2 regions of the Streptomyces luteosporeus genome follow, and region 1 is predicted to be linked to the other one. Evidence: riboswitches for the same ligand, from Rfam matches in the RefSeq annotation. Region 1 holds a riboswitch; the other holds the start of a gene.

The links. Region 1 has a riboswitch for thiamine pyrophosphate ahead of thiO (glycine oxidase ThiO). Riboswitches for the same ligand answer to the same signal wherever they lie in the genome.
Region 2: it holds a riboswitch for thiamine pyrophosphate, as region 1 does, so the genes downstream of both, ABD361_RS15975 (thiamine ABC transporter substrate-binding protein) here and thiO (glycine oxidase ThiO) in region 1, are expected to answer to the same signal.

Annotation. Positions count from the first base shown of each region.
Region 1 covers NZ_BAAASL010000028.1:15,399-20,902, forward strand. The annotation lists gene ABD361_RS27825 (hypothetical protein) at 1-94, opposite strand, end outside; gene metF (methylenetetrahydrofolate reductase [NAD(P)H]) at 136-1,053, opposite strand; gene thiE (thiamine phosphate synthase) at 1,173-1,829, opposite strand; gene ABD361_RS27840 (Rv2175c family DNA-binding protein) at 1,957-2,322, opposite strand; gene ABD361_RS27845 (NAD(P)/FAD-dependent oxidoreductase) at 2,399-3,649, opposite strand; TPP riboswitch at 3,781-3,892, shown strand; gene thiO (glycine oxidase ThiO) at 3,950-5,101, shown strand; gene thiS (sulfur carrier protein ThiS) at 5,098-5,307, shown strand; gene ABD361_RS27860 (thiazole synthase) at 5,313-5,504, shown strand, end outside.
Region 2 covers NZ_BAAASL010000010.1:249,034-254,537, forward strand. The annotation lists gene ABD361_RS15965 (phosphatidate cytidylyltransferase) at 1-1,024, shown strand, start outside; gene rlmN (dual-specificity RNA methyltransferase RlmN) at 1,237-2,343, shown strand; TPP riboswitch at 2,426-2,531, shown strand; gene ABD361_RS15975 (thiamine ABC transporter substrate-binding protein) at 2,527-3,630, shown strand; gene ABD361_RS15980 (ABC transporter permease) at 3,606-5,309, shown strand; gene ABD361_RS15985 (ABC transporter ATP-binding protein) at 5,310-5,504, shown strand, end outside.

The DNA.
Region 1 (5,504 bases):
GCCAGCGCAGGCGTGCCTTGTACTGCAGCAGCACCTCGGCCAGCAGCCAGAGCGCGACAACACCGAACGCGATGTAGAGGACCGTCCAGCCCATTAACGCCCCTCTCGTTCGGCCCGCCGCTCGCCGGCCGGCCTTTAGGACCGCTGGTGCAGTCCCAGATTCTCGTAGATTTCCAACGTCGCCGTGGAGTGGTTCAGGGTAATGAAGTGCAACCCGGGAATCTCCTCGGCCATCAACCGGGCACACAACCGGGTCGCGTACTCGATCCCGACCGAGCGTACAGCGGCCGCGTCGCCTTGCACCGCGAGGATCCGCTCGGCGAGGTCCGAGGGGAACGTCGCGTTGCTGAGCTGTGCGAATCGTTCGATCTGGCGGACGTTGGTGACCGGCATGATCTCCGGGATGATCGGGGTGTCGCAGCCGGCGGCGGCCACCCGGTCGCGCAGCCTGAGGTAGTCCTCGGCGTGGAAGAACATCTGGGTGATGGCGAAATCGGCACCGGCCCGGCATTTGGCCACGAAATGCCGGACGTCCGTCTCCCAGTCGGTGGAGCGCGGGTGCATCTCGGGGAAGGCGGCCACGCCCACGCAGAAGTCGCCCGACTCCTTGATCAGCCGCACCAGCTCGGCGGCGTAGCGCACGCCCTGGGGGTGGCGCACCCACTCGCCCATGGGGTCGCCGGGCGGATCGCCGCGCAGGGCGAGCATGTTGCGGATGCCCACGTCCGCGTACTGCCCGATGACGTTGCGCAGCTCGGCGACCGAGTGGTTGACGGCCGTCAGGTGGGCGACGGGGGTGAGGGTGGTGTCGGTGGCGATGCGCTCGGTGGCCCGGACGGTGCCCTCGCGCGAGGAGCCGCCGGCGCCGTAGGTCACGGAGACGAAGGTGGGTGCCACCGCTTCGATGCGCCGGATGGCGTTCCACAGCGTCCGCTCGCCCTTTTCCGAGCGGGGCGCGGCGAACTCGAAGGAGTACGAACGCTCGCCCGAGGCGAGCAGCTCACGGATGGTGGGCGCGTGGTCCGTCCTGGTGGACGCTGTGCCAAGGGCCATACCGGCAAGTTAACCCGCGCTACGACCCGGCCCCAACCGTGTTCGGCCTTATGTCCGATTCGCCGTTGGTGATCCGTCAATCGTCCCAGTACGTGGACAGGCCGCGTACCGGGAACCGGTCACAGGTCGTAGGCGCGGATGCGCCGAGCGAGGTCGGCGGCGGCCGCACCCGGGTCGTCCGCCTCGGTGATCGCCCGCACCACGACGACCCGCCGGGCGCCGGCGTCGAGCACCTGCTCCAGGTTGCCCGCGTCGATGCCGCCGATGGCGAACCAGGGCCGCTCGCTCCCCAGCGCCGCCGCATGGCGGACCAGGGACAGGCCCGGGGCATGGCGGCCGGGCTTGGTCGGGGTGGGCCAGCAGGGGCCGGTGCAGAAGTAGTCCACGCCGGGCTCGGCCACGGCCGCCTCGACCTCGGCCTCGGCGTGCGTGGAGCGGCCGATCAGCACGTCGGGCCCCAGGATCGCCCGGGCCGCGGGCACCGGCAGGTCGCCCTGGCCCAGGTGCAGGATGTCCGAGCCGGCCGCGTGCGCGACGTCGGCGCGGTCGTTGACGGCCAGCAGCCGGCCGTGCCGGCGCGCCGCCTCGGCGAAGACGGCGATGTGCTCCAGCTCCTCGCCGGCCTCCATGCCCTTGTCGCGCAGCTGGATCGCGTCCACCCCACAGGAGAGGACGGCGTCGAGGAACTCCGGCAGGTCGCCCTGGCGCTTGCGGGCGTCCGTGCACAGGTACAGCCGGGCGTTGGCGAGCCGCTCGCGTGCTGCGGCGAGGGACATGGGCGGTGGCTCCCCCCGGTCGGCGGCAGTACGGGCCCGGGGCGCGCTGCCCCGGGCCCGTACGCCGGACGGTGTCAGTGGTTCTGGTGATGCAGGTCGTACTGCTCGGGCTGGTGGTGCGGGTGGCTCAGACGGCCAGCGCCTGGGCCCGGCGCTTGACCTCCGTGCCGCGATTCTCCCGCAGCGCGTCGGCCGGGGTGCCGGGCAGGGTCGGGTCGGGGGTGAAGAGCCACTCCAGCATCTCCTCGTCGCTGAAGCCGTCGTCCCGCAGCAGCGTCAAGGTCCCGGCGAGGCCCTTGACCACCTTGCCCTCGCCGATGAAGGCGGCGGGCACCATGAGCACTCGGTTCTCGCCCCGGCGGACGGCGATCAGCTGGCCCTCCTTGACCAGCTGCCGCACGCGCGTCACCTCGACACCGAGCTTCTCGGCGATGTCGGGGAGGTTGAGCCAGGCAGGAACGAGAGCATCGATCTTCGTGTCAATCTCGGTCACAGGGACAAGCCTGCCATCCGGGACTGACAGCCGGTAGCCGGGTTGACCCGAGCCGGGGCCGCAAGTCGCCCGCAGGTCACTCCACCGGACGCCCGGCGGGGGTCAGCACGGCCGCCTTCAGGGGCACGGTGGCGTCCTGCGCCTTGTGCCGGTCCAGGGCGGCGCCCTGCTCGACGAGCTTGCGGCCCTGGGCCAGGTCACGCGGCCGCCCCACGGCCAGCAGCGCCACCAGGACGTCCCCGCGCAGCCAGCACGCCGTCCAGGCCGCGCCCTGCGGATCGCCGCGCCACAGCAGCTCGTCACCGGGCGCCCGGTGCCCGGCGTACTGCACGAAGCGCCCGAACTGCTCGGACCAGAAGTAGGGCACCGGGTCGTAGACCGGGCTCTCCTCGGGGCCGTGGACGATGTTCGCGGCCACCGTGCGCGGGCCCTGCAGGGCGTTGTCCCAGTGGTGCACCATCAGCCGCTCGCCGTAGCGGGCGGAGGGGAAGGAGGCGCAGTCGCCGACCGCGTACACCCCGGGCAGCGAGGTGCGCAGCCGCTCGTCGGCGCGCACCGAGCGGTCCTCGGCGAGCTCGACGCCCGAGCCGGCCAGCCAGCCCGTGGCCGGCCGGGCGCCGATGCCCACGACCACCGCGTCGGCGGGCAGCCGGGTGCCGTCGGCCAGGACGACCGCGCCGGCCTCCACGGCCGTCACCGGCGTCCCGGTCAGCAGCCGCACGCCGCTCTCCTCGTACCAGGCGGCCATGGGCGCCGCGACCTCCGGCGGCAGCGCCCCCGGCAGCACCTGGCCGGCGGCCTCCACCACCGTCACCTCGCAGCCCGCCTCGCGGGCGGCCGTGGCGAACTCCGCGCCGATCCAGCCCGCCCCCACCGCGACGAAGCGGCGCCGCTCGGTCAGCAGCGGGCGCAGCAGCGCCGCGTCGTCGAAGGTGCGCAGGACGTGCACGCCCGGCACGTCCTCGCTGCCGGGCAGGGCCACCGCCTCGGCGCCGGTGGCGATGACCAGGATGTCGTAGGGCACCTCTCCCGCCGGGGTGAGCACCGTGCGCTCCCCGGCGCGCAGCCCGGTGGCCCCGGTGCCCAGGCGCACGTCGATGCCGAGCGAGCCGAAGTCCACGGCGAAGGCGGAGTCCTCGGCGGTGCCCAGCAGCACGGCCTTGGACAGCGGGGGGCGGTCGTAGGGCGGGTGGGGCTCGGCGCCCAGCAGCGTGATGCTGCCGGTCCAGCCCTGTTCGCGCAGGGCCACGGCGGTCTGCACGCCCGCCATGCCCGCTCCGACGATGACGACGCGGCGGTCACCGGAAGTGTTCGTCTGCTCGCTCACCCGATCAACTGTAGGCCCGCGGGCCACGCGCGCCGGAGCACCCGTCGGCGAGACCTCTGACACAGCGTCACCCCCGCCGGGCGCGCCGCCGCCTTCCGGGCGGCCCGCGGCCCGTACTAGGGTGGCAGGCTGCAAGCACTCGCGGGAGCCCGGCGCACCGGGCTGAGAGGGAGGCTGGACGGCCTCCGACCGTACGAACCTGATCCGGGTCATGCCGGCGAAGGGAGGGGCTGGACGCCCATGCACGCTGCGAACGGCACGTCCGACACGTCCTGTCATTCCGACACGTCGTGTCATGACGTGTCCTGTGACGTCCTGGTCATCGGCGGCGGAATCATCGGCCTGGTCACGGCCTGGCGCGCCGCACAGCGCGGCCTCGCCACCGCCGTGGCCGACCCGGAGCCCGGCGGCGGCGCGGCACGCGTGGCCGCCGGCATGCTCGCCGCCGTCACCGAACTGCACTACGGCGAGGAGAGGCTGCTCGCCCTCAACCTCGCGTCCGCCCGCCGCTTCCCGGCCTTCACCGCGGAACTGCACGAGGCCACCGGCCTCGACACCGGCTACCGCGCCTGCGGCACCCTCGCCGTCGCGCTCGACGCCGACGACCGGGCCCACCTGAAGGAACTGCACGCCCTCCAGCAGCGCTGCGGCCTGGACTCCCAGTGGCTGTCCGGGCGCGAGTGCCGCCGGCTGGAGCCCATGCTCGCCCCCTCCGTCCAGGGCGGCCTGCGGGTCGACGGCGACCACCAGACCGACCCCCGGCGCCTGGCCGGCGCCCTGCTCGTCGCCTGCGAGCGGGCCGGGGTGACCTTCCACCGCTCCCCCGCCGTCCGGGCCCTGCTCGCCCGCGGCCGGGCCGCCGGCGCCGAGCTCGCCGACGGCACCCGCATCGCCGCCGAGCGGACCGTGCTGGCCGCCGGCAGCCACAGCGGCCGCCTCGCCGGCCTGCCCGAGGAGGTCCTGCCCCCCGTACGGCCCGTCAAGGGCCAGGTGCTGCGGCTGCGCATACCCGGCCCGTACCGGCCGTTCCTCTCCCGCACCGTACGGGCCGTGGTGCGCGGCGGCCACGTCTACCTCGTCCCGCGCGAGAACGGCGAGCTCGTCGTCGGCGCCACCACCGAGGAACAGGGCTGGGACACCACCGTCACCGCCGGCGGCGTCTACGAACTGCTGCGCGACGCCCACGAACTGGTGCCCGGCATCACCGAACTGCCCCTGGTGGAGACCCTCGCCGGGCTGCGCCCCGGCTCCCCCGACAACGCCCCGCTGCTCGGCCCCACCGCCCTGCCCGGCCTGCACCTCGCCACCGGCCACCACCGCAACGGCGTCCTGCTCACCCCCGTCACCGGCGACGTCATGGCCGAGGTCCTCACCGAGGGACGGCTGCCCGCGGAAGCCCGCCCCTTCTCCCCCCTCCGCTTCACCCCCGCACTCCAGGAGCAGCCCGCATGACCACCCACGTCATCAGCGTCAACGGCGAGCGCCGGGCCGTCCCGGCCGGCACCACCCTCGACGGCCTGGTGGCCACCCTCACCGCGGCGCACAGCGGCGTCGCCGCCGCCGTCAACGAGACCGTCGTGCCGCGCGGCCAGTGGCCGCGGACCACCCTCGGCGAGGGCGACCGCGTCGAGGTCCTCACCGCGGTCCAGGGAGGCTGACCCCCATGGCGGACGACCTGCTCACCATCGCCGACACCACCTTCACCTCCCGCCTCATCATGGGCACCGGCGGCGCCCCCAGCCTGGAGGTCCTCGAACGCGCCCTCCTCGCCTCCGGCACCGAACTGACCACCGTCGCCATGCGCCGCCTCGACGCCACCGTCCGCGGCTCGGTCCTCTCCGTCCTGGAGAAGCAC
Region 2 (5,504 bases), on a different contig from region 1:
TCCTGTGCACGACATGGGCGACGCGGCGCAGACTCGCCCCATGCCCATTGTGCCCGGAGAAGGCGGATACCAGGACGACGATGACGACCGTGAGCAGGGGGCCGCGCACCTCGGCGGCCCCCTGTTCCACGACGAACGCGATCACCGTGACACAGGGGAGCCCGCCATCCGGCCGCACGAGCCCGCCCCCCAGGCGCCCAAGGCGAAGAAGAGCGCCGGCCGGGACCTGCGCGCGGCGATAGGGGTGGGCGTCGGCCTCGGTGCCGTCATCCTCGCCTCCCTGTTCATCTACAAGCCCGTCTTCCTCGGCGTCGTCGTGATCGCCGTGGTGGTCGGGCTGTGGGAGCTGACCTCCCGCCTCGCCGAGCGCAAGGGCATCCGGGCCCCCCTGGTGCCGCTGGCGATCGGCGGCGCCGCGATGACCGTCGCGGGGTACGTGAGCGGCGCGGAGGGCGCGTGGGTGGCCATGGCCTTCACCGCGCTCGCCGTGCTGGTGTGGCGGATGACGGAGACGCCGGACGACTACCTCAAGGACGTCACCGCCGGCATCTTCGCCGCCTTCTACGTGCCCTTCCTCGCCACCTTCGTGGCGTTGATGCTGGCCGCGCAGGACGGCGCCTGGCGGGTGCTGACCTTCCTGATCCTGACCGTCGTCAGCGACACCGGGGCGTACGCGGTGGGCTGGCGGTTCGGCAAGCACAAGCTCGCCCCGCGCATCAGCCCCGGCAAGACCCGCGAGGGCCTGGTCGGCGCGGTGCTCTTCGCCATGGTGGCGGGCGCGCTGTGCATGCAGTTCCTCATCGACGGCGGCGTCTGGTGGCAGGGTCTGCTGCTGGGTCTGGCGGTCGCCGTCAGCGCCACGCTGGGCGACCTCGGCGAATCCATGATCAAGCGGGACCTGGGCATCAAGGACATGGGCGCCCTGCTCCCCGGCCACGGCGGGATCATGGACCGGCTGGACTCGCTCCTGCCGACGGCACCGGTGGTGTGGTTGCTGATGGTGGCTTTCGTCGGCAGCGGGTGACACGGCGCCACGCGGCGGCAGCCGCATATCGGCACAGCATGGACCGGCTGGACTCGCTCCTGCCGACCGCTCCGGTGGTCTGGCTGCTGATGGTGGCCTTCGTCGGGGTCGGCTGATCCCTTAAGCCGCCTGACCTGCGTCTTCACCGCGAGGGGGCCCGTCGTCCACAGGACGGCGGGCCCCCTCGCCGCGTCTGCGACACTGGTAGGACCATGCCTAAGCCCGGAGAACTCACTTTCGTCGCCCCGCGCGGAGCCAAGCTGCCGCCGCGGCACCTCGCCGACCTCTCGCCCGCCGAGCGCCGCGAGGCCGTGGCCGCGATCGGCGAGAAGCCGTTCCGCGCCAAGCAGCTGTCCCAGCACTACTTCGCGCGGTACGCGCACCAGCCCGAGGCGTGGACGGACATCCCGGCCGCGGCCCGCACCAAGCTGGCCGAGGAGCTGCTGCCGGAGCTGATGAGCGTGGTGCGCCACGTCTCGTGCGACGACGACACCACCCGCAAGACCCTGTGGCGCCTGCACGACGGCAAGCTCGTCGAATCGGTGCTGATGCGCTACCCGGACCGGGTGACGATGTGCATCAGCTCCCAGGCCGGCTGCGGCATGAACTGCCCGTTCTGCGCCACCGGCCAGGCCGGCCTGGAGCGCAACCTGTCGACGGCCGAGATCGTGCACCAGATCGTCGACGGCATGCGCGCGCTGCGCGACGGCGAGGTGCCGGGCGGTCCCGCGCGGCTGTCCAACATCGTCTTCATGGGCATGGGCGAGCCGCTGGCCAACTACAAGCGCGTCGTCGGCGCCATCCGCCGGCTGACCGACCCCGAGCCGGACGGCCTGGGCCTGTCCCAGCGCGGCATCACGGTCTCGACCGTGGGTCTGGTCCCGGCGATGCTGCGGTTCGCGGACGAGGGCTTCAAGTGCCGTCTCGCGGTCTCGCTGCACGCCCCCGACGACGAGCTGCGCGACACCCTGGTGCCGGTCAACACCCGCTGGAAGGTCCGCGAGGTCCTCGACGCCGCCTGGGAGTACGCGGAGAAGTCCGGGCGCCGGATCTCCATCGAGTACGCCCTCATCCGGGACATCAACGACCAGGCCTGGCGCGGTGACCTGCTGGGCCGGCTGCTCAAGGGCAGGCGGGTGCACGTCAACCTCATCCCGCTCAACCCCACCCCGGGCTCGAAGTGGACGGCCTCCCGCCCGGAGGACGAGCGGGCCTTCGTCGAGGCGATCGCCGCCCACGGCGTGCCCGTCACCATCCGCGACACCCGCGGCCAGGAGATCGACGGAGCCTGCGGCCAGCTGGCCGCCGCCGAGCGCTGAGCGGCCGCCGCGGGCCCGGCAGGGGCCCGCGGCCGCCCTGGTACGGTTCCTTCGCGCAACGTCGCGCACTTCGTACAAATGAACATTCCGACAGGGGAGCGCAGCGAGCGCTGAGAGTGCGGCACGGCCCGCAGACCCTCGGACCTGATCCGGTTAGTACCGGCGTAGGGAGTCAGCACCACCATGAACACCATCCTTCGGCGTGCCGTCGTGGCGACGGCCGCCGCGGCCCTCGGCCTGCCCGTCCTCGCCGCCTGCGGCAGCCCGGACTCCGGCTCCGGTTCGGGCTCCGGCGGCAGCGGTTCCGGCGACAAGACCGTCCGGCTCGTCTCCCACGACTCGTTCGTGGCCTCCGACGCGGTCCTGAAGCAGTTCACCGCGCAGACCGGCTACAAGGTCCAGGTGATCAAGGGTGGTGACGCCGGTGCGGCCGTCAACCAGGCCATCCTCTCCAAGAGCCACCCCCAGGGCGACGTCTTCTTCGGCGTCGACAACACCCTCCTGTCGCGCGCGCTCGACAAGGGCCTGTTCACGCCCTACCGGGCCAAGGGCGCGGACCGCGTCCCCGCCGAGCTGCGCGGCGACACCAAGGACCGCGTCACCCCGACCGACTACGGCGACATCTGCGTCAACTACGACCGCGCCTACTTCGCCGACAAGAAGCTCGCGCCGCCGCAGACCTTCGCCGACCTGGTCAAGCCGGAGTACAAGAACCTCCTGGTGACCGAGAACGTCGCCACCTCCTCGCCCGGCCTCGCCTTCCAGCTCGGCACCGTCGCCGCCTTCGGCGAGAACGGCTGGCAGGACTACTGGAAGAAGCTCAAGGACAACGGCGTCGAGGTCGTCGACGGCTGGGAGCAGGCGTACAACACCCGCTTCTCCGGCTCCGCCGCCGGCAAGAAGGCCAAGGGCGACCGGCCGCTCGTCGTCTCCTACGCCTCCAGCCCGCCCGCCGAGGTGATGGGCGTCAAGCCCGAGCCGGCCGAGGCGCCCACGGGCGTGGCGACCGGCACCTGCTTCCGGCAGGTCGAGTACGCCGGCCTGCTGAGCGGGGCGAAGAACACCGAGGGCGGCAAGGCACTGATCGACTTCCTGGTGGGCAAGACCTTCCAGGAGGACATGCCGCTGCAGATGTTCGTCAACCCCGTCAACCGGGACGCGCGCGTCCCCGAGCTGTTCACCAAGTACGGCGCGAAGATCACGCAGTCGGCGACGCTGGACCCGCAGCGCATCGCCCAGCACCGCGACCAGTGGATCAAGACGTGGTCCTCGCTCGTCCTGAAGTGACCGACGCACCCCCGGGTGCCGCCCCGCGCGGCGGCGCCCGGCGGACCGCGACGCGCCTGGCCCTGATGGCCGGGCCGCTCGCCTTCTTCGGGATCTTCTTCGCCTACCCCGTCGCCGCCATCGTCGCCCGCGGCCTGAAGGACGGCGACCAGTGGCAGCTCGCCCGCATCGGCGAGGTGCTCGGCGACCCCGCCACCGGCCACGTCCTGTGGTTCACCACCTGGCAGGCCGCCGCCTCCACGGCGCTCACGCTGCTGCTCGCGCTCCCCGGCGCGTACGTCTTCGCACGCTTCGACTTCCCCGGCAAACAGCTGCTGCGAGCCGTGGTCACCATCCCCTTCGTCCTGCCGACCGTCGTCGCCGGCTCCGCCTTCCTCGCCCTGCTCGGCCGCGGCGGACTGCTCGACGAACTGTGGGGCGTCCGCCTGGACACCACCGTCTGGGCGATCCTGCTCGCCCACGTCTTCTTCAACTACGCCGTCGTCGTCCGCACCGTCGGCGGACTGTGGGCCCAGCTCGACCCGCGCCAGGAGGAGGCCGCCCGCGTCCTCGGCGCCGGCCGCCTCACCGCCTGGCGGCGGATCACGCTGCCCGCCCTCGCCCCGGCCGTGGCCGCCGCGGCCCTCATGGTCTTCCTCTTCACCTTCACCTCCTTCGGCGTCGTGCAGATCCTCGGCGGCCCGCGCTACGCCACGCTGGAAGTGGAGATCTACCAGCAGACGGCGCAACTGCTCGACCTGCCCACCGCCGCCGTGCTCACGCTGCTGCAGTTCCTGGCCGTCGCCGTGCTGCTCCTCGTGCACGCCCGCACCGTCCGGCGGCGCGAAGCCACCCTGCGGCTCGTGGACGCCGCCCGCACCGCCCGCCGCCCCCGCGGCGCCGCCCAGTGGACGCTGCTCGCCTCCGTCCTGGCCGTCATCGCCCTGCTGCTGATCCTGCCGCTCGCCGTCCTCGTCGAACGCTCCCTCGACGGACCCGACGGATACGGCCTGACCTACTACCGTGCCCTCGCCTCCGCGGGCGGCACCGCCGGCACCTTCGTCGTCGCACCCCTCGAAGCCATCGGCAACTCCCTCGCCTACGCGGCGGCGGCCACCGCCGTCGCCGTCGTCATCGGCTCCCTCGCCGCGGCCGCGCTCACCCGCCGCGAGGGCAGGCTCGTACGCGGCTTCGACGCGCTGCTGATGCTCCCCCTCGGCACCTCCGCCGTCACCGTCGGCTTCGGCTTCCTGATCGCCCTGGACGAGCCCCCGCTGGATCTGCGCACCTCCTGGATCCTCGTCCCGCTCGCCCAGGCCCTGGTCGGCGTGCCCTTCGTCGTCCGCACCGTGCTGCCCGTGCTGCGCGCCGTCGACACCCGCCTCCGGGAGGCCGCCGCCGTGCTCGGCGCCTCCCCGCTGCGGGCCTGGCGCGAAGTCGACCTGCCCATGGTCGGCCGGGCCCTGGCCGTCGCCGCCGGCTTCGCCTTCGCGGTCTCGCTCGGCGAGTTCGGCGCCACCGTCTTCATCGCCCGCCCCGACAGCCCCACCCTGCCCGTGGCCGTCGCCCGGCTGCTCGGCCGGCCCGGCGCACTCAACTACGGGCAGGCCATGGCCCTGAGCACGATCCTGATGCTGGTGTGCGCCGCCGCGCTGCTGGTCCTGGAGCGCGTGCGCACCGACCGTACGGGAGAGTTCTAGATGTCCATGCTCCGGCTGGAGGACGTCACCGTCCGCTTCGGCGCCCGCACGGCGCTCGACGCCGTCGGCCTCACCGTCGCCGAGCACGAGACCGTCTGCGTGCTCGGCCCCAGCGGCAGCGGTAAGTCCACCCTGCTGCGCGTCGTGGCCGGCCTGCAGAGCGCCGACGAAGGCCGCGTGCACCTCGACGGCCGC